One region of the Hornefia porci genome, then DNA from elsewhere that is predicted to be linked to it. Evidence: predicted binding sites of a transcription regulator. Region 1 holds the regulator's gene; each other region holds the start of a gene.
What was found. The regulator HrcA, encoded in region 1, represses chaperone genes, less so after heat shock. The targets are predictions, from matches to a motif close to TTAGCACTCNNNNNNNNNGAGTGCTAA.

Region 1 (6,054 bases):
GATTCTCTTTACGTCAAGTCCCGCAATCTTTCCGGCGTCCTTGGTCGCCTGCTTCTGCGCGTCGGAGAAGTATGCCGGTACGGTGATGACGGCCTCTGTGACCTTCTCACCCAGATAAGCTTCAGCATCCGCCTTCAGCTTCCCCAGAATCATCGCGGAGATGTCCTGCGGGGTGTATTTCTTTCCGTCGATTTCAACGGTGTAATCCTCGCCCATATGTCTTTTAATTGAAGTGATTGTCCGTTCCGGATTGGTCACCGCCTGTCTCTTCGCGGTTTCACCGATCAGCCGTTCTCCGCTTTTGGCGAAGCCGACCACGGACGGGGTCGTTCTGTTCCCCTCTGCGTTTGTGATAACAGTCGGATCGCCGCCTTCCAGCACCGCGACGCAGCTGTTTGTGGTTCCAAGATCTATACCAATTACTTTAGCCATAATATTACCTCCTAATTATTGACCTTCACCATGGATGGCCTGATTACTTTACTGTTCAGTCTGTATCCCTTCTGCATGACTCCGGTGACCTTGCCGCTTTCATAATCCGCATTGTCCTCGGTCATGACGGCGTTGTGGAAATTCGGATCGAAATCCTCCCCCAGCGCCTTGATCTCTTCCAGCCCGGCTTTTTCCAGCACGCCGGACAGCTGTCTGAAGATCATCTCCATTCCTTCCGCGTAGCTCTCGTCCGCACACTCGTGGGAAAGCGCCCGCTCGAAGCTGTCCAGAACCTCCAGAAGTTGGGTGACGATTTTTTCGTTCGCATATGCGTAGATATCGCTTTTTTCCTTTTCCGTTCTCTTTTTGTAGTTCTGGAAATCCGCCATCAGACGCATATATCTCGCGTTCAGTGCTTCGTCCTCCTCCGGCTGCGGTTCGTTCTCCGGCTGTTTTTCCGTTTCCTCCTCCGGCTCCGGTTCGGCTCCCGCGTTAACATCCTCGTTCTGGGGATCCTCTGCGGGCGTTTCCTCCTTTTCCGGTTCAGCCGCCTTCTGCTCCTCCTTCTTCAGCTCTTCTTCGTAATTTTTTCTGTCTTCATTCGCCATCTTCTTCTCCCTCACCGCCTTCTAATCGAAATGTATTGTTCAGGTTCTCTGTCAGGTACTTCACAATGGAAGTGACCTCTCCGTACTTCATCCGGGTCGGTCCGATCACTCCGATCTTTCCGACCATTTCACCGTTCACATGATAGGTTGCCGTAATCAGCGAGCAGTCGTTCAGATCATCATCGCCGTTTTCTGTTCCGATGGTCACAATCATTCCATCGTCCCGGTCGAGAAGCTTCTTCGCGAATTCGTCTTTCCTGTCAAACAGGGAGACAAAGTTCTTCGCTCTGGTCAGATCGCTGTACTCCGGAATATCGAAGATATTGGAGAGCCCGTCCAGATACAGACGGACGTTCAGCATATCCGACAGCGTGCGCATGAAGTTCGGCATGATGTTCCCCGCCAGCTGGCTCAGCGCCTCGATGTCCGTCCGGAAGTCATCGATGATGTTTCCGGTCAGCACTTCCGTGATCGTCCTGCCTCGATAGTTGCAGGTGATATTCCTCGCCAGAATGTCCAGGGCTTCATTGGTATACGGAACCCTGAGCTTCAGCGCGGTATTGGAGATTTTCCCGCTCTCAGCCACGATCATCAAGATCACCGTCCGTTCATCCACCGGAAGCAGATTGACGAACTTGAGCTTATCCTCGTCCTTCTTCGGTGAAACCGCAAAGGACGCGAGATTTGTAATCTCTGACAGAAGCTCCGCGGCCCGCTGAATGGTCCTGTCGAACTCATCGATATCCGCCTTCAGCGTCTCGTTGATGAACTGCCGCGTCTGCGGTGAAATCTGAAAATCTCCCATCATATTGTTGACATACAGGCGATAGGCCTTGTCCGACGGAACGCGCCCTGCAGAGGTATGGGGATGCGTCAGGTATCCCATCTCCTCCAGATCGCTCATCTCGTTGCGGATCGTAGCCGGACTCACTGACATGTCTAACTTCCTGGAAAGAGTCCTCGAACCAACAGGCTCGGCCGTCTGAACATAGTCATTGATGATGGCCTGCAAAATTTTAAGTTTTCTTTCTGTTAATTCCATATTCATCTCTCCTTGTTAGCACTCGACTTGTACGAGTGCTAAACACTACATATAATGTACTACCACGAAACGTCGATGTCAACCATATTTCTCAAATATTTTTTTGTAAAATCACAGCAGGAAGGGAGTTTCACCTGATGTTCACAGACTCCTCACGCCGCGCACCGCCGCTAGGGACGTATCCAGCCCTGGGAGCGTTTCACCGCCTCCTGCCAGCCCGCCAGCTTTTCCTCCCGCTCAGACGCGCTCATCTGCGGTGCAAAGACCCGATCGACCTGCCAGTTGTTCCGGATATCCTTCTGATCCTGCCAGTACCCTGTCGCCAGTCCCGCCAGATAAGCCGCTCCCAGAGACGTGGTCTCAATGCATGCGGGACGGAGCACCTCGCAGCCCAGGATATCCGCCTGAAACTGCATCAGATAATTGTTCGCGCAGGCTCCTCCGTCGACCTTCAGTGCCGGAAGTCTTTCTCCCATATCACGGGACATCGCTCCCAGCAGATCATAGCACTGGAACGCCATGGATTCCAGAGTCGCCCGCACCAGATGGTTCCTGCCCGCGCCCCGGGTGATTCCGAAAATCGATCCTCTGGCGTAGGGATCCCAGTATGGCGCTCCGAGGCCTACAAAGGCCGGTACCACGTAAATTCCGGCCGAATCCGGCACAGACATGGCCATACGCTCAGACTCCGCCGCATCATCCAGAATATCCAGTTCATCCCGAAGCCACTGAATTGCCGCTCCGCATACAAAGACCGATCCCTCCAAGGCGTACTCCACAGGGCCTCCTGCGTCCAGCCCCCACGCAATGGTCGTCAGCAGCCCGTTTCCTGATTTCACCGGCGTGTTCCCCGTATTCATCAGCAGAAAATTTCCGGTGCCGTAGGTACTCTTCGCCTCTCCCGGACTGAAGCAGGTCTGGCCGAACAGCGCCGCCTGCTGATCACCCGCGGCGCCTGCGATGGGAACAGGCCCGCCGAACAGCTCCGGCATCGTCTCTCCGTAAACGCAGCTGGAAGGCACGGGTTCCGGAAGCATGCATTTCGGGATATCCAGGATTTTCAGGATCTCTTCATCCCAGCAGAGATCGTGAATATTAAACAGCATCGTTCTCGATGCATTGGAATAATCCGTCACGTGAACCTTTCCGCCGGTCATCTTCCAGATCAGCCAGGTCTCGACGGTTCCAAACAGAAGCTCCCCCGCCTCTGCCCGTTCACGGGCTCCCGGCACGTTTTCCAGAATCCAGCGGAGCTTGGTCGCACTGAAGTAAGCGTCCAGCAGGAGTCCTGTCCTGGACCGGATCCGCTCCACCAGCGCTTTGTCCTCCGCAAGCTCATCACAATATCCCGCCGTGCGCCGGCACTGCCATACAATGGCCCGGCAGACCGGCTCTCCCGAGACTTTGTCCCACACCACCGTGGTCTCCCGCTGATTGGTGATTCCGACAGCCTCGATATTCTCCCAGGTCAGTCCTGCCTTCAGCAGCGCCTCATGAGCCACCGTCATCTGTGTCGTCCAGATTTCATTGGGATCATGTTCCACCCAGCCCTCATGAGGATAATACTGCCTGAATTCCATCTGCGCAACGCTGACGGTATTGCCCTGCCGGTCATAAATAATGCTGCGGGAGCTCGTGGTCCCCTGATCCAGCGCCAGAATATATTTCTTCATCGTATGCTCCTCCGTTACACAAAAATCGCCATGATACTGTTGGAAATATCGATTCCGCGTTCCGAAAGACGGATCACATCGCCCTCCTCCAGCAGCAGACCCTCTTCAAAATATTCCTTCAGATATCCGCGCCGGCTGCCGTAAACCTCCCAGAACTCCCGGCCGAACCGCCGGGCGAAATCCGACTTGCGGATCCCTTCTGTTTTTCTCAGACCCGTGAACACGTATTCACCCGTACTGTCCGCAAAATCATTCTCGTGATACTCCTCCCGGGGCTTTTCCGTCCACCGCGTCCCGTTCATGAAGGATGAGGCGCTGTCCCCGATTCCCAGGTATTCTCCGAACGACCAGTACTTCAGATTGTGACGGCACCGCATGCCCGGCTTCGCCATGTTGGAAATCTCATAATGCTCGTAGCCGGCCCGCCGCATTGCCGCAATCGCGGCGTGATACATGGCGCGGTCCGTTTCCTCGGGCACAAAATCAAGTTCGCCGTTCATATACGCCTCGTAAAACGGAGTGTCCTCTTCAATCTGCAGACTGTAAAAGGAAATGTGCTCCGGATCTAAGCCGACGACCCGGTCCACCGTATCCATCCACTGCTCCATGCTCTGTCCGGGCACCGCAAACATGATATCCAGATTGATGTTCCGGAAGCCTGCTTTCCGCGCCAGCCGGTACGCCTCCACCGCTTCACCGGCGCTGTGAATCCGGCCCAGCGTATGCAGGATTCCGTCGTCCAGAGACTGAACGCCCATCGACAGACGGTTCACTCCGGCCGCACGCCAGCGCCTCAGGTTTCGGAGATTCACAGTGTCCGGATTCGCCTCCAGTGTCACCTCTGCGTCCGAGGACAAAACAAAGTGCTCACGCACAGCCCCCAGTACCGCCTCAACGCCGGCGGCGGGCATCATGCTCGGAGTTCCGCCGCCGATGAAGACACTGTCCGCCACATACTGCCTGCGGTACATCGCGCCCTTCTCCGCGATTTCTGCGATTAATTTCCATATATACTGTTCTATCGCCCTCCCGGAATCCGGGGAGTCCTCTGCCGCCCGGGAATAAAATCCGCAGTAGCGGCACCTGCTCCGGCAGAATGGGATATGAATGTAGATTCCAAGAGCTTTCTTCCTGTTATCTGCTTCGTTATTTGTTGTCATCATATTTCAGAACCGCCGTGAACGCCTCCTGCGGCACCTCCACCTTTCCGAACTGGCGCATTCTTTTCTTTCCTTCCTTCTGTTTCTCCAGAAGCTTCTTCTTTCTGGAAATGTCTCCGCCATAGCACTTCGCGATTACATCCTTGCGATAGGCCTTGACCGTTTCCCGGGCGATGACCTTCTGTCCGACCGCCGCCTGGATGGGCACCTCGAACTGATGCATCGGGATGATCTCCTTCAGCTTCTCGCAGACGAAACGGCCTCTCTGATAGGCCTCCGATTCATGCACAATCATGGAAAACGCATCCACCAGTTCTTTGTTCAGTAGCACGTCAAGCTTCACCAGCTGCGACCGCTCGTAGCGGATAAATTCGTAATCCAGCGAGCCGTAGCCGCGGGTCTTCGACTTCAGCGCGTCGAAGAAATCATAGATTACCTCGTTCAGGGGAAGCTCGTAGTGGATGTCCACCCGCTCTGTCGTGATATAGTCCATTCCCAGCATCTTTCCCCTGCGCTGCTGGCACAGCTCCATGATGGCGCCCACATATTCTTTTGGTATCATGATGTCCGCCTTGACGATAGGCTCTTCTATATGATCGATTTCAGAAGGATCCGGCAGGTTGGTGGGGTTCTGGATCATCCGCACGGAGCCGTCTGTCATCACGACTTTGTACACGACGCTCGGCGACGTCGTCACGACGGAAAGGTTGAATTCCCGTTCCAGCCGCTCCACGATGATCTCCATATGAAGAAGTCCCAGAAAGCCGCACCTGAATCCGAAGCCCAGCGCCGTCGAGGTCTCCGGCTCGAACAGAAAGGCCGCGTCGTTCACCTGCAGCTTTTCCAGCGCGTCCTTGACCGGTTCGTATTTTTCGCCCTCTGCCGGGTAAATACCGCAGTATACCATGGACTGAATCTGCTTGTACCCAGGAAGAGCCTCCTCTGTCGGGTCATCGTCCAGCGTGACGGTATCTCCCACACGGGCGTCCTTCACCTGTTTGATGCTGGCACAGATATATCCGACGTCTCCCGCCCGCAGCCATTTGGTGGGAACGTGTCCGGGCGCCATGACGCCCACTTCTGTCACCTCGTATTTCTTTTCTGTGCTCATCAGGCGGATCATATCGCCGACCCGGACG
Region 2 (6,054 bases), 190 kb from region 1:
TCTCATAAGGGCGGCGGACCTTCTTGTGTTTTTCGTAGAAGGGATTCGTCGTCGTCACGGTAATCTTGTCGTCATACAGATTGGTGGGCGGGATCTTGTAGATTTTCGTCTGGCACACCTTCTGAACAAAGGAATAGCTGAAGCAGGCTCTCGCGATCAGAAGCATATCGCGGGGCGTAGAGTGACACCCCTTCTCGATAAGTCCGTTGGCGTTGACAAATTTCGTGCCGGTGCAGCCAAGAGCCTTTGCCGTCTTATTCATGAGCGCCGCGAACTTCGTTTTGTTTCCTGCGAGATTGCTCCCCAGGGTTGCCGCCGCGTCGTTGGCGGAATAGAGCAGCGTGGCGTAGATCAGGTACCGGACCTTCATCTTCTCCCCCTTTTTCAGGTAGAGCTTGCTCTCCATCACCTTTGTGTCGGCCTTTGAGGCGGTGAATACAGTGTCAAGTGTGATTTTTCCGTCGTCGACGGCCTTCATCGTGAGATAGACGGTCATCAGCTTGGTGGTGCTCAGGGGATCGAGGCTTTCATTGATATTTTTGGCGTACAAAATCTGATTCGTCCCGCTGCAGAGAACCATCGCGCCTTCCGCGGACACCTCCGGCTTTTCGGCTGCGGATTCATAAGTGGAGACCGCGGAAGCGGTTCCGTCTGCGCTCTTCGCCCGATCTGCAGCGTCTGCACCGCTCTGCGCGGCAAAAATATCGCTCGGCGTCAGCATGACCGCCAGCGCCAGTGCGGCCGCAAGAAGCTTCTGTTTTCTCTTTTTCGTGATATTCATATTACCATTATATCGCAGCCGGCGTTTCGTGTCCATATTCAGCTTGATGCGAGGCCGGCGGGCGCATCCACTCGGTGAAAAGTCGGAGGCGAGGCCGGCGAAGCGCCGCCGAAAGCACAAAAGAGACTGTGCCCCGGGAGTCCGGAGCGACTCCCGTTACGGGAGCCTTCCGGATTCCTGAAGCCGCAGCCTCTTTATCTGTCCGTATCTCGTTTTCAGTGAGGAGCGGAGTGACTTACATCATGCCGCCCATTCCGCCCATTCCGCCGCCGGCCGGCATTGCCGGAGCCGCAGGAGCGTCTTCCTTGATGTCCACAATTCCTGCCTCTGTCGTCAGCAGCATCGCAGATGCGGACGCAGCGTTCTGAATTGCAGATCTCGTAACCTTGGCAGGATCGACGATGCCTGCCGCGATCATGTCCACATATTCCTCTGTCGCAGCGTTGAAGCCATATCCTGCCTTCTGCTTCTTGACCTCGGCCACAACGACACTTCCCTCGAAGCCGGCGTTCTCGGCAATCTGTCTGACCGGCTCCTCCAGAGCTCTGACAATAATCTGTCCGCCGGTCTTCTCGTCGCCTTCCAGTCCTTCAACATAGTCCGCGACTGCCGGAATAGTGCTGCACAGAGCGACGCCGCCGCCGGAGACGATGCCCTCCTCAACTGCGGCCTTTGTCGCATTCAGAGCATCCTCAATTCTCAGTTTTCTCTCCTTCAGTTCGGTTTCTGTAGCTGCGCCGACCTTGATGACAGCTACGCCGCCGCTGAGCTTCGCCAGTCTCTCCTGCAGCTTCTCTCTGTCAAAGTCAGAATCAGATTCCTCAACCTGTGCCTTGATGGAGTTCACTCTCGCGTCGATCGCGGATTTCTCGCCCGCGCCGTTCACGATTGTGGTGTTGTCTTTGTCAACCTTGACGGTTCCTGCCTGCCCCAGCATATCCACTGTGGCTTCCTTCAGATCGTAGCCGACCTCCTCGCTGATTACCGTACCGCCGGTGAGAACAGCGATGTCTTCCAGCATGGCCTTTCTCCTGTCACCGAAGCCCGGAGCCTTGACTGCCACAACATCGATCGTTCCGCGCAGCTTGTTGACCACCAGAGTCGCCAGAGCTTCGCCCTCAACATCCTCCGCGATGACCAGCAGCTTTCTGCCCATCTTGACGATCTGCTCCAGCAGCGGCAGCAGATCCTGAATGTTGGAAATCTTCTTGTCCGTAATCAGGATATACGGGTTCTCAAGAACAGCTTCCATCTTTTCAGTGTCGCTTACCATATACGGAGACAGATATCCTCTGTCAAACTGCATACCTTCCACAACGTCCAGTGTTGTTCCCAGTGATTTGGATTCTTCAACTGTGATGACGCCGTCCTTGCCGACCTTTTCCATTGCCTCCGCAATCAGCCCGCCAATCTCGGTATCGCCTGCGGAAACGGATGCGACCTGCGCGATGCTTTCCTTGGTCTCTACCGGCTTGGACACCTTCTTGATTTCCTCGACCGCTTTGTCTACCGCGCCCTGGATTCCTCTCTTCAGAACCATCGGGTTCGCACCGGCAGCCAGATTCTTGAAGCCCTCTCTGATAATCGCCTGCGCCAGCAGAGTTGCTGTGGTCGTTCCGTCGCCTGCGACATCATTCGTCTTGGTGGCGACTTCCTTCACCAGCTGTGCTCCCATGTTCTCCACGGAATCCTCCAGCTCGATTTCTCTTGCGATGGTAACGCCGTCGTTGGTGATCAGCGGCGATCCGTAGGATTTGTTAATCAGAACGTTTCTGCCCTTGGGGCCCAGTGTGATTTTAACTGTATCCGCAAGCTTGTCTACGCCGGCCTGCAGTTTTCTTCTCGCGTCTTCTCCGTAAAATACTTCTTTAGCCATTTTTTCGTACCCCCTGTAATTACTCTACGACCGCCAGAATGTCTCCCTGGCTCATAATCGTGTACTCTTCGCCTTCATACTTAACGTCAGTTCCCGCATATTTGGAAAAGACGACCTTGTCTCCGGCCTTCAGTTCCATTTCCTCGTCCTTGGTTCCGGGGCCCACCGCGACGACTTCAGCCATCTGCGGCTTTTCCTGCGCGGAACTCGTCAGGATGATGCCGCCCTCGGTCTTTTCCTCAGCCTCGAGCTTCTTGATTACGACTCTGCTTCCCAGCGGTTTGATGCCAAAACTCATTTTCCTTACCTCCATTTATATTATTTCTATTGTTTACGATTCTGTTAGCACTCACTTTATACGAGTGCTAACCAACAGTTATATTGTATGACCTGGCGCACTTAATGTCAATCTTTTTTTGAAAAAAAATAAAAAAATCACAGGCTCCTCATATAGTAGAACAGATACTGCTGAGCAAACCCTCCGAATTCCCCGAATTCTGCGGTCGCAAACGCTTTCATGCCCTTCACATCCTCTTCACGGAAGCCGTAGAGCTCGTGCATGACCCGGCGCACCCAGACGTCTATGGGGAAGCTGTCATACCTTTTCATTCCGAACAGCAAAATACAATTCGCCACCTTCGGGCCTACGCCGCTGAGGGACAAAACCTGCTCCGCCGTCTGCGGCAGGCCCTGCTCCGCCACCTGCCTTGCCGTTTCGATGACATACCGTGCGCGGTAGCCCAGCCGCGCCGGCGCGAGGTCCTCCGGCTCCAGCGCCGCCAGCGCCCGGGCACTCGGAAAGTCCGCATATTGGTCCCCGGCCGGCCCGGCATTCTGCCCGGATGCTCGCAGACATTCCTGTCCGGGCGCCCGCTGTCCCGCCTGTCCGGGCGCCCGCCGGTTCTCCCCGCCCTCCGGCGCTGCCTCGGCCAGCCGGCATAGACGCTCAATACAGCCCTTGATTCTCGGAATATTGTTGTTCTGCGAAATAATAAAGGAAACGATAACCTCCCAGAGATCCTGCCGGAGGATCCGGATGCCGGAGCCCCATTCACAGGCCCTGGCCATCACCGGGTCTTTTTCGGACAGAATTTCTTTAATCCGGCCGTAGTCCCGGTCCAGATCCAGATACGGCCGCCAGATTGTGTCAAACTCTTCCTTTGTACAGGGAGTGACGGTGAGGGAATCTCCCCGCTGCTCCATCGTCACGCGACGGCCCATAGCCATGCCCGAATAAATGCCGGGCCCCGTTTTGTTCCAGCGAAAACACTGGCCACAGTCGAAGATGTGGTCAAGCTGAAAGTCTTTCAGATTTCTGATTGTATAACTGTTCATCGTTTCCTCTCACTCTGGATGAGATCCGGCAGGCACCGGCTGCTCGCGGGTCTTAGATATCGGCCGCTCGTAGGTCTCGAATGCCGGCCGCGGTCTCGGCTGCTCGCGAGTTCTGTGTACGGGCCGCTCGCGGACTGCGGCTTCCCGGCGTCTCAGCGGTTTATGACCTTGTAAAGCTCATCGGCGCGGGGAGGGGCAATCTCCGATTCCTGTCCCTGCGGATCGATCTGGGTGATGCCGTGCTCCGCGCCGCAGATTTTTCCGATGATGGCAGACTTGATGTTCACATCGATTTTATGGTATTCCGTCACAATCTTATACGCCTTCGACGGGGGTGCGACGATCAGCATGCATCCGCTGGAAATCAGCCGCAGCGGGTCGATTCCGTAATGGGCGGCGATTTTCTCTGTCACCGGATCCACATGGATGGCCTCCAGCTCTACCTCGGCGCCCAGCCCGGAAATATGGCACATCTCCCAGACAGCTCCCAGGATCCCGCCTTCCGTCACATCATGCATACCCGACGTGCCGATGCGGCCGGCCGTAACGCCGTCTTTCACCACGCTGACGTCCCGGATCATGCCCTGTGCCCTCCGCAGCTCCTGCGGCGTCAGAACGCCGGTCAGTTCCTCCGCTCTTTCCGTGGCGATGATTCCGGTTCCTTCCAGTCCCGCGCTTTTTGTCATCAGAATCATATCTCCCGGCCGCATATTCCGGGCGCTGGCCGATTCTCCCGCGATTCCCCGGCCGAAAGCGGTAGAGACGATTACAGGCTGATTCACTGCGGGGGTAACCTCTGTGTGACCGCCGATGATTTCAACGCCGGCTTCTTCTGCCGCGGTTCCGGCCTGCGTCATGATGGTCTGCACATCGCTTTCCGTCGTTCCCACCGGCAGCATCACCGCCAGAGTGATTCCGAGGGGTTCAATCCCGTTGCTGGCCACGTCGTTGCAGGAGATGTGAATCGCCAGGCGCCCGATGTTCTTTACGTCCGCGGTAATCGGATCGGTGGACACCACGCATTCATATTCCCCGTAATCGATTACGGCGCAGTCCTCTCCGATTCCGGCCCGGGTTTTCACCTCCGGCCGACGGTATCTGATTTTATCGATTACAATACGCTGCAGAACGTCGCTGTCCAGCTTGCCGATTTTCAGTTCAGCCATTGGTGATCTCTCCTTCCGCGATCCATTTCCGGACCGTATCTTCATTGATAATCGGAACGCCCAGTTCATGAGCCTTCCTGTTTTTCCCTGACGTGGAATTCACATTGTTATTAATCAGCCAGGACGTTTTGCCGCTGACGGAGCCGGCTACCTTCCCGCCGGCCTTCTCGATTTCCGCCTTCAGCGCATCCCGGTTCTCATAATACTCCAGCGAGCCGGTGATCACAAAAGTCATGCCCTGAAAGACCTCGCCCCGGGTTTCCTCTGTTTCATCCAGAACGAGAACCTCCAGCAGATCTTCAAGAATCTTCTTTTTCTCCGGATTCTGAAAAAAGGAGACATAGGCCTGTGCCATGATTTCGCCGACGCCGTCGATGGCCGTCAGTTCCTCTATTGTCATGGACTGGATCTTTTTCCAGTTACTGTGGGCCGCCCGGGCGATCAGTCCGGCGTTCGCTGCACCGATTCCCGGAATTCCGAGGGCGTAGAGAAGCCTCTCCGGCGTGGTTCTTCGAGCCCGCTCCGCGGAGGCCGTCAGATTCTCGAAAGATTTTTCTCCGAAGCCCTCCATCTCCGTTATCTCCGTGCGGTACCGGTCCAGCCGGAAGAGATCCGAGAATTCCCGGACAAGTCCTCTGGAAATCAGCTTCTCCAGCGTGGCTTCGCTGAGCCCCTCAATGTTCATCGCGTTCCGGGACACAAAGTGACTGAAGCTTTTAAGCTGCTTGGCGGGACACTGCGGGTTCGTACAGTACAGAGTGCTGACCCCGCTGTCGCTGCGGATCTCAGTCCGCCCGCCGCATACGGGACAGACCTCCGGAACCGCGATGCTGTCGCTTCCCGTCAGATTTTCAGAGATCTGCGGGATAATCATATTTGCCTTATACACCCTGATC
Region 3 (6,054 bases), 220 kb from region 1:
CAGCGACGGCATAGACATCGGCAGCCTGAACCTGAAGGCAAAGGATAATGTTCTGGCGGTGGAACTGCATCAGGGCAGAGCGAACAGCTCGGATATCTACATTGATCTGAAGGATCTTACAGTGAGCACGGTCCTTCCACAGAAAGAAGTTCGCGACGTGTCTCTGCAGATCGGGGCGGATGAAACAAAGAGAAATCTGACCTGGCTGGGAGAGTCCGGGAAAGCGTCTTATGCGCAGGTGGCGGTCAAACCGTCCGGATGGAAAGAAGGCGACGAGTTTCCGGAAGCTTCCGCCGGAAAATACAGAGCCGATCAGGTAAAGAGCGGAGTCAGCGGATTCTATTCCAACAAGACGGTACTGAAGAACCTGGACGAATTCACATCATACATTTACAGAGTGGGAAATGATGACGGATGGTCGGAAACCTACACTTTTGCAACGCAGGATCTGGGGAAAAAGGATTCCTTCAGCTTTCTGTTCGCCGGAGATCCGCAGATCGGTGCCAGCCGCAATACAGAGAATGACACAAAGGGCTGGGTCAATACGCTGGATTTCGCGACAGAGAAGTTTCCGCAGACAAGCTTCATCCTCAGTGCCGGAGATCAGATTAACGACAAAGGCGATTCAGAAGAATCTCAGTACCAGGGATTCTTTACGCCGGATGAGCTGCAGTCTTACGCACTGGCGCTGAATGAAGGAAATCATGATTCCGGAAGTACACTGTACACAGCGCATGGAAATATTCCGAACGTGTCTTTCCTGGGACGTGTAGACAGCTCCGGCAAATCCAGCGGAGACTACTGGTATATGTATAACGGGGTTCTGTTTATGAATCTCAACTCCAACAACAGGAGTACCAGTGAGCACAGAGCGTTTATGAAGCAGGCGCTGCAGGCAAATCCGGACGCTCAGTGGAAAATAGTCAGTTTCCATCATTCCATCTACAGCGCGGCGAGTCATGCGACAGACGATGATATCCTAGAACGCAGATCAGAGCTGCCCCGGATTTTCTCCGATCTGGACATCGACGCTGTACTGATGGGGCACGATCACTGCTATACCAGAACCTATCTGATGGACGCCAACGACCCGCAGACTTCGGACAGCAACTCCGTTACGGATCCGAAAGACGGGCAGGTGTTTTATCTGACCGCGAATTCCGCGTCCGGAAGTAAGTATTACAAATATAATAATGATTCCCTGACGGATTTCATCGCGCTGAAGGACCAGAGCAACTGTCCGACCATTACCAATGTCGAAGTTACGCGGACGAGCCTGACCTTTACGACATATTTTACGGATACAAAGGAAATGCCTGTTCTGGACTCATTCAGGATCACACGTACAGATACGGAGCAGAAAGCAGAGCCGATAAAAATCAGCAAAGAGAAAATCAGAAAAGTTAAAGCAGGAAAGAAAAAGATTTCTGTCAGTTACAGTAAGCTTGCAAAGGGCGTAAAATATCAGATCAGTTACAGAAAGGCCGGAAGCTCCAAGTGGAAGAGCATTAAGAGCACCCGGACCTCCAAAACGATCAGAAGCCTGAAATCCGGCAGCAGATACAAGGTCCGGGTCAGAGGCTATAAGACAGTGAACGGTAAAACCTGCTATGGTAAATGGTCTGAAAGCAGGACTGTAAAAGTCAGATAGAGTTAATGAAGAAAAGAAATAACAAAATACAGGATCTGATAACTGCAGGGGCAATGACAGTCATTGTCCTTGCTGTGCTGATCTGGAACCACGCAAATCCGGTCGACAGCCGGATCTATGAGTCTGATTCACTCAATTATTATAAGGGACATGTAACCGGAGTCGCGGAGGAATCGCTGACCGCCAGAGACAATGAGGGAGCGCGCAGACTGGGATACCAGAAGCTTGAGGTTCACATTGATCAGGGCACGCTGAAGGGCAGAAAACTCACGATAGACAACGATGTCACTAACACGCATCATATTATCTGCCGTAAAGGAACCCGCGTGATCGTCAAGGTTGACGGTTCCCCGGGAGTTAAGCTGTTCTACAATATATATAACTACGACCGTACTCTGGGAAGAATTCTTCTTGTGGGAGTATTTGCGGTGCTGCTGCTTGCTGTCGCGGGGCACAAAGGACTGCGTTCACTGCTCGGCCTTGCTTTTGCGATGGTTATGATTCTGGGATTTCTTTTGCCGGCACTGTTTCACGGGTATTCACCTGCGGGGGTGACATTCATCACGGTAACGGTGATTATCGTCAGCGCCATGACGCTGCTGAACGGCTGGAGCCGGAAAACATGGGTCGCAGTTGCGGCAACGGTTCTCGGTATGGCCGTGGCATCGGCCGTATATGTGGTTTTCTCAGGAATCATGCATGTAAACGGATATAATTTGGAGGCGGCGGAGGAATTGATCCTGATCCGGCAGAAATCGGGTCTCAGCGTATCCGGTCTGCTCTTTGTCAGCATTGCGGTGTCAAGTCTCGGTGCATTGATAGACATCGCGATGTCGGTGGTTTCGGTCCTGTTTGAGATATGGGAACAGAAACCGGACATCAGAAGTGATGAGCTTTTTCGTTCGGGAATGAACATCGGAAGAGATCTGGCCGGAGCGAACTGCCAGACGCTGATCCTCGCGTTCACAGGCTCCGTGATAACGACGCTGATGGTGATAATTTCCTATGGCTATCAGTTCAACCAGATGATAAATGCGGATTTCATAAGCATTGAGCTGCTTGGAGGGATGACCGCGGCAATAGCGGTGATTCTGACAGTGCCGTTTTCTGCGCTTCTGACGGCGTTAGCGGTGCGATGGAGCCGCAGGGTTTTCGGATAAACCTTCTCGGAACTCTGCAGAAGGCCGCCGAATATGCTCTCTGCATGATTGATATTTCAAGCATATTCGGGGATCCAGCACACATTAAATGCAGAAATAAGCAACGAAAAAACTTTTTTAAAAAATTAGCACTCACCTATTGACAGTGCTAACAAAATGAGTATAATGATACTTGTAAGGAGGAACGAAGGAAACAGAAAGAGATAGGGAGACAGAGATTAACAGAGATCAGGGGAACCTGATCAGAACAGACAGACAAACAGGCAGAGATGCCGATATTAAAAGGAGGTATTTACTATGTTGTTACCGAGCATTTTTGGAGACAGATTTTTCAACGATGATTTTATGGATTTCCCGCCGTTCCGTGGAAACCGTGTAGAAAACACTTTGATGAAGAGCGACGTGAAAGACGCCGGAGACCATTATGAACTGCATATGGATCTGCCGGGATTTGACAAGGACAATGTTAAAATCCAGTTGAATGACGGCGTTCTGCAGGTAGAGGCGACCACGTCCACAAGCAATGACGAGAAGGGCGAGGACGGTTCCTACATCAGAAGAGAGAGATTCCAGGGAACCTGCACCAGGAGCTTCTATGTCGGCGATGACGTCAGACAGGAGGATATCAAGGCCAGATTCGATCAGGGCGTTCTGAAAATCGATGTGCCGAAGGCAGAGGCCAAACCGGAGATCGAGCAGAACAAATACATTGCAATCGAAGGATAATTTTCCCATACAGAAAGGGGGCTGCGCATAACACGCGGCCCCCTTTTCTGTATGTACGCCGGACAGGGCATGGGTTTAACGGGTGAAAGCCCTTATCCGAACATCACGGCGGCCAGCCGTACAAAGCTGACCAGCAGTTTTGCCCCGTAGACCATGATGATCGCGCCGCAGATGATGTTGATGGCGCGGAATACTTTGTTGTTGATGCGGGACTGGAGCAGCGAAACAACCGTCGGCATCACCACCCACCAGGACAGGGAGGCGAGACAGACAGCGATGATGAACCGTGTGCCGTCCGCACCGTTCAGGGAGGTGCGGAAGGCGCCCAGCATCATGCTTCCGTCGATCCACGCCTGCGGATTGGCCCAGGTCACGAAGCAGGCGGTGGTGAATACCTTCGCGACAGAAAGCTCAGATTTACCCTCATCGCCCTCAATGGTGCTTTTGTCCCGGAAAATCGAAAATCCGATCCACATGACCACCAGCGAACCGGCGCCGAGAACCGCCAGCTGCAGCCAGCGTGAGGACTGCATGATTCCTCCCACGCCGTAGAAGCACGCCAGCGCGCAGACGATGTCGCAGAAGAAGACGCAGAATGTCGTCAGCCAGATGCGACTGCGCCGCTGAGTCAGCGCCGTATTGATGACGAAGATGTTCTGCGTTCCGATGGGCATTACATAGGCAAGGCCAAGAGTGTATCCCTGAATAAATGCGCTCATAATTTTTCTCCTAAGTAGTAATTTAGCACTTGATTTCTTTTTGCTATTTATATAATATGGCAGCAGGAGAGAAAACGCAAGAACGCATTTTTTTGTTACCTGGTAAGGAGGAGATGACCATGATCGAAACGCATTACAATTGTCCGTGCCTGGAAACCTGCCCCCTGAGCCGCTCCATGGATCTGATCGGAGGAAAGTGGAAGATGCAGATCATCTGCACGCTGAACAACGGTGGGCCGACCCGCTACAACGAACTGAAACGCCGCATGGACGGCGTGTCGAACACAGTGCTCGCCCGGGCGCTGAGGGAACTGGAGTCGGTAGGGCTTGTGGAACGCAGAGAATACATGGAGGTGCCGGTGCGTGTGGAATACAGCACTACCGAAGCCTGCGACGCACTGATTCCGATTCTCGACCAGCTGTCTGAGTGGTATGAGGCGTATGAGGCGGAACGGTAATTCCGTGTGCAGCCGGGGAATCGAAAAAAGCCGGTCGTTTTCACACAGATTTTTTTTGTGACAAAGGCAACAGGAGCCGGATTTTGTGCTATTATAATAGAGTCTGCTCATTAAGTCCCCGTCGGACCTAATGAGCGCTGACGGCAGTTTGTCAGCAGCGCCGCGGCGAACGCCGCAGAAACAGGACGTGAGACAGCCGGCTGTCAGCGTCGCCGGCCGCAGGAGGGAGACCCGTCTGCGAGGAACGGTAAAATCGGGAAAGAACATCTTTAATATAGCAGGAGGAAAAGACAAGGATGAAGAAACTGTTAACAGGCGATGAGGCCATCGCGAGAGGAGCATATGAGGCGGGCGTCAGACACGCGTCAGCCTATCCGGGGACTCCCAGCACGGAGATCCTGGAAAATATCGCGAAATACGATGAGATCTATGCGGAGTGGGCGCCCAATGAGAAGGTGGCGATGGAATCCGCGATCGGAGCCTCCATGGCGGGAGTCCGGAGCATGGCGTCCATGAAGCATGTGGGGGTCAATGTGGCGGCGGACCCGCTGATGACGTTCGCCTATATGGGAGTCAACGGAGGAGCGGTGATCGTGACGGCGGATGAGCCGGGAATGTTCTCCTCACAGAATGAGCAGGATAACCGCAACTATGCGAAAATGGGAAAGATTCCGATGCTGGAGCCGGCGGACAGCCAGGAGTGTCTGGATATGATGAAGACGGCGTTCGAGCTGTCGGAGAGCTATAATGTGATTTTCATGATCCGCATGGTGACACGTGTCTGTCATTCCAAGTCTCTGGTGGAATGCGGCGAACGGCGGGAGGTGCCGGTGAAGGAATGGAAGCCGGACCCGATGAAATATGTGGCGCTGCCGGCGCACTCGAGGATTCTCAGGGTGCAGATCGAGGAGCGGATGAAGAAACTTGCGGAGTACAGTGAACGCTCGCCCTTTAACCACGCGGAGATCAATGGAACAAAGACCGGCGTGATCGCCTCCGGCGTCAGCTATTATTACGCCAGAGAGGTGTTCGGTGAGGAGGCGTCCTACCTGAAGCTGGGATTCACCAATCCGCTGCCGGAGAAGATGATCCGGGAATTCTGTGAGAAAATGGACCGGGTGTACATCGTGGAGGAAGACGATCCGTACATTGAGGAATTCTGCCAGAGGCTGGGATTTGAGGTGCACGGAAAAGACACCTTCCCGCCTTACGGGGAGATGACGCCCGACGTACTGCGGAAGAGCCTGACCGGGAGCACGCTGCCGGAGGTGGAATACGACCGGAGCAAGGTGATCCGCAGACCGCCGTCGCTCTGTGCGGGATGCCCTCACAGAGGACTG

Region 2: BHK98_RS06110 (co-chaperone GroES) is a predicted target of HrcA. The motif match lies at 3,000-3,026, and genes of this name have one in related genera.
Region 3: BHK98_RS04220 (Hsp20/alpha crystallin family protein) is a predicted target of HrcA. The motif match lies at 2,937-2,963, and genes of this name have one in related genera.

Annotation. Positions count from the first base shown of each region.
Region 1 covers NZ_MJIE01000001.1:1,086,960-1,093,013, forward strand. The annotation lists gene dnaK (molecular chaperone DnaK) at 1-432, opposite strand, end outside; gene grpE (nucleotide exchange factor GrpE) at 444-1,040, opposite strand; gene hrcA (heat-inducible transcriptional repressor HrcA) at 1,030-2,082, opposite strand; gene glpK (glycerol kinase GlpK) at 2,253-3,755, opposite strand; gene hemW (radical SAM family heme chaperone HemW) at 3,770-4,918, opposite strand; gene lepA (translation elongation factor 4) at 4,902-6,054, opposite strand, start outside.
Region 2 covers NZ_MJIE01000001.1:1,280,792-1,286,845, forward strand. The annotation lists gene BHK98_RS06100 (D-alanyl-D-alanine carboxypeptidase family protein) at 1-781, opposite strand, end outside; gene groL (chaperonin GroEL) at 1,017-2,657, opposite strand; gene BHK98_RS06110 (co-chaperone GroES) at 2,677-2,955, opposite strand; gene BHK98_RS06115 (DNA-3-methyladenine glycosylase family protein) at 3,093-3,992, opposite strand; gene BHK98_RS06120 (AIR synthase family protein) at 4,145-5,158, opposite strand; gene ligA (NAD-dependent DNA ligase LigA) at 5,151-6,054, opposite strand, start outside.
Region 3 covers NZ_MJIE01000001.1:869,507-875,560, reverse strand. The annotation lists gene BHK98_RS04230 (metallophosphoesterase) at 1-1,651, shown strand, start outside; gene BHK98_RS04225 (YibE/F family protein) at 1,657-2,811, shown strand; gene BHK98_RS04220 (Hsp20/alpha crystallin family protein) at 3,109-3,537, shown strand; gene BHK98_RS04215 (LysE/ArgO family amino acid transporter) at 3,630-4,256, opposite strand; gene BHK98_RS04210 (winged helix-turn-helix transcriptional regulator) at 4,376-4,714, shown strand; gene iorA (indolepyruvate ferredoxin oxidoreductase subunit alpha) at 5,011-6,054, shown strand, end outside.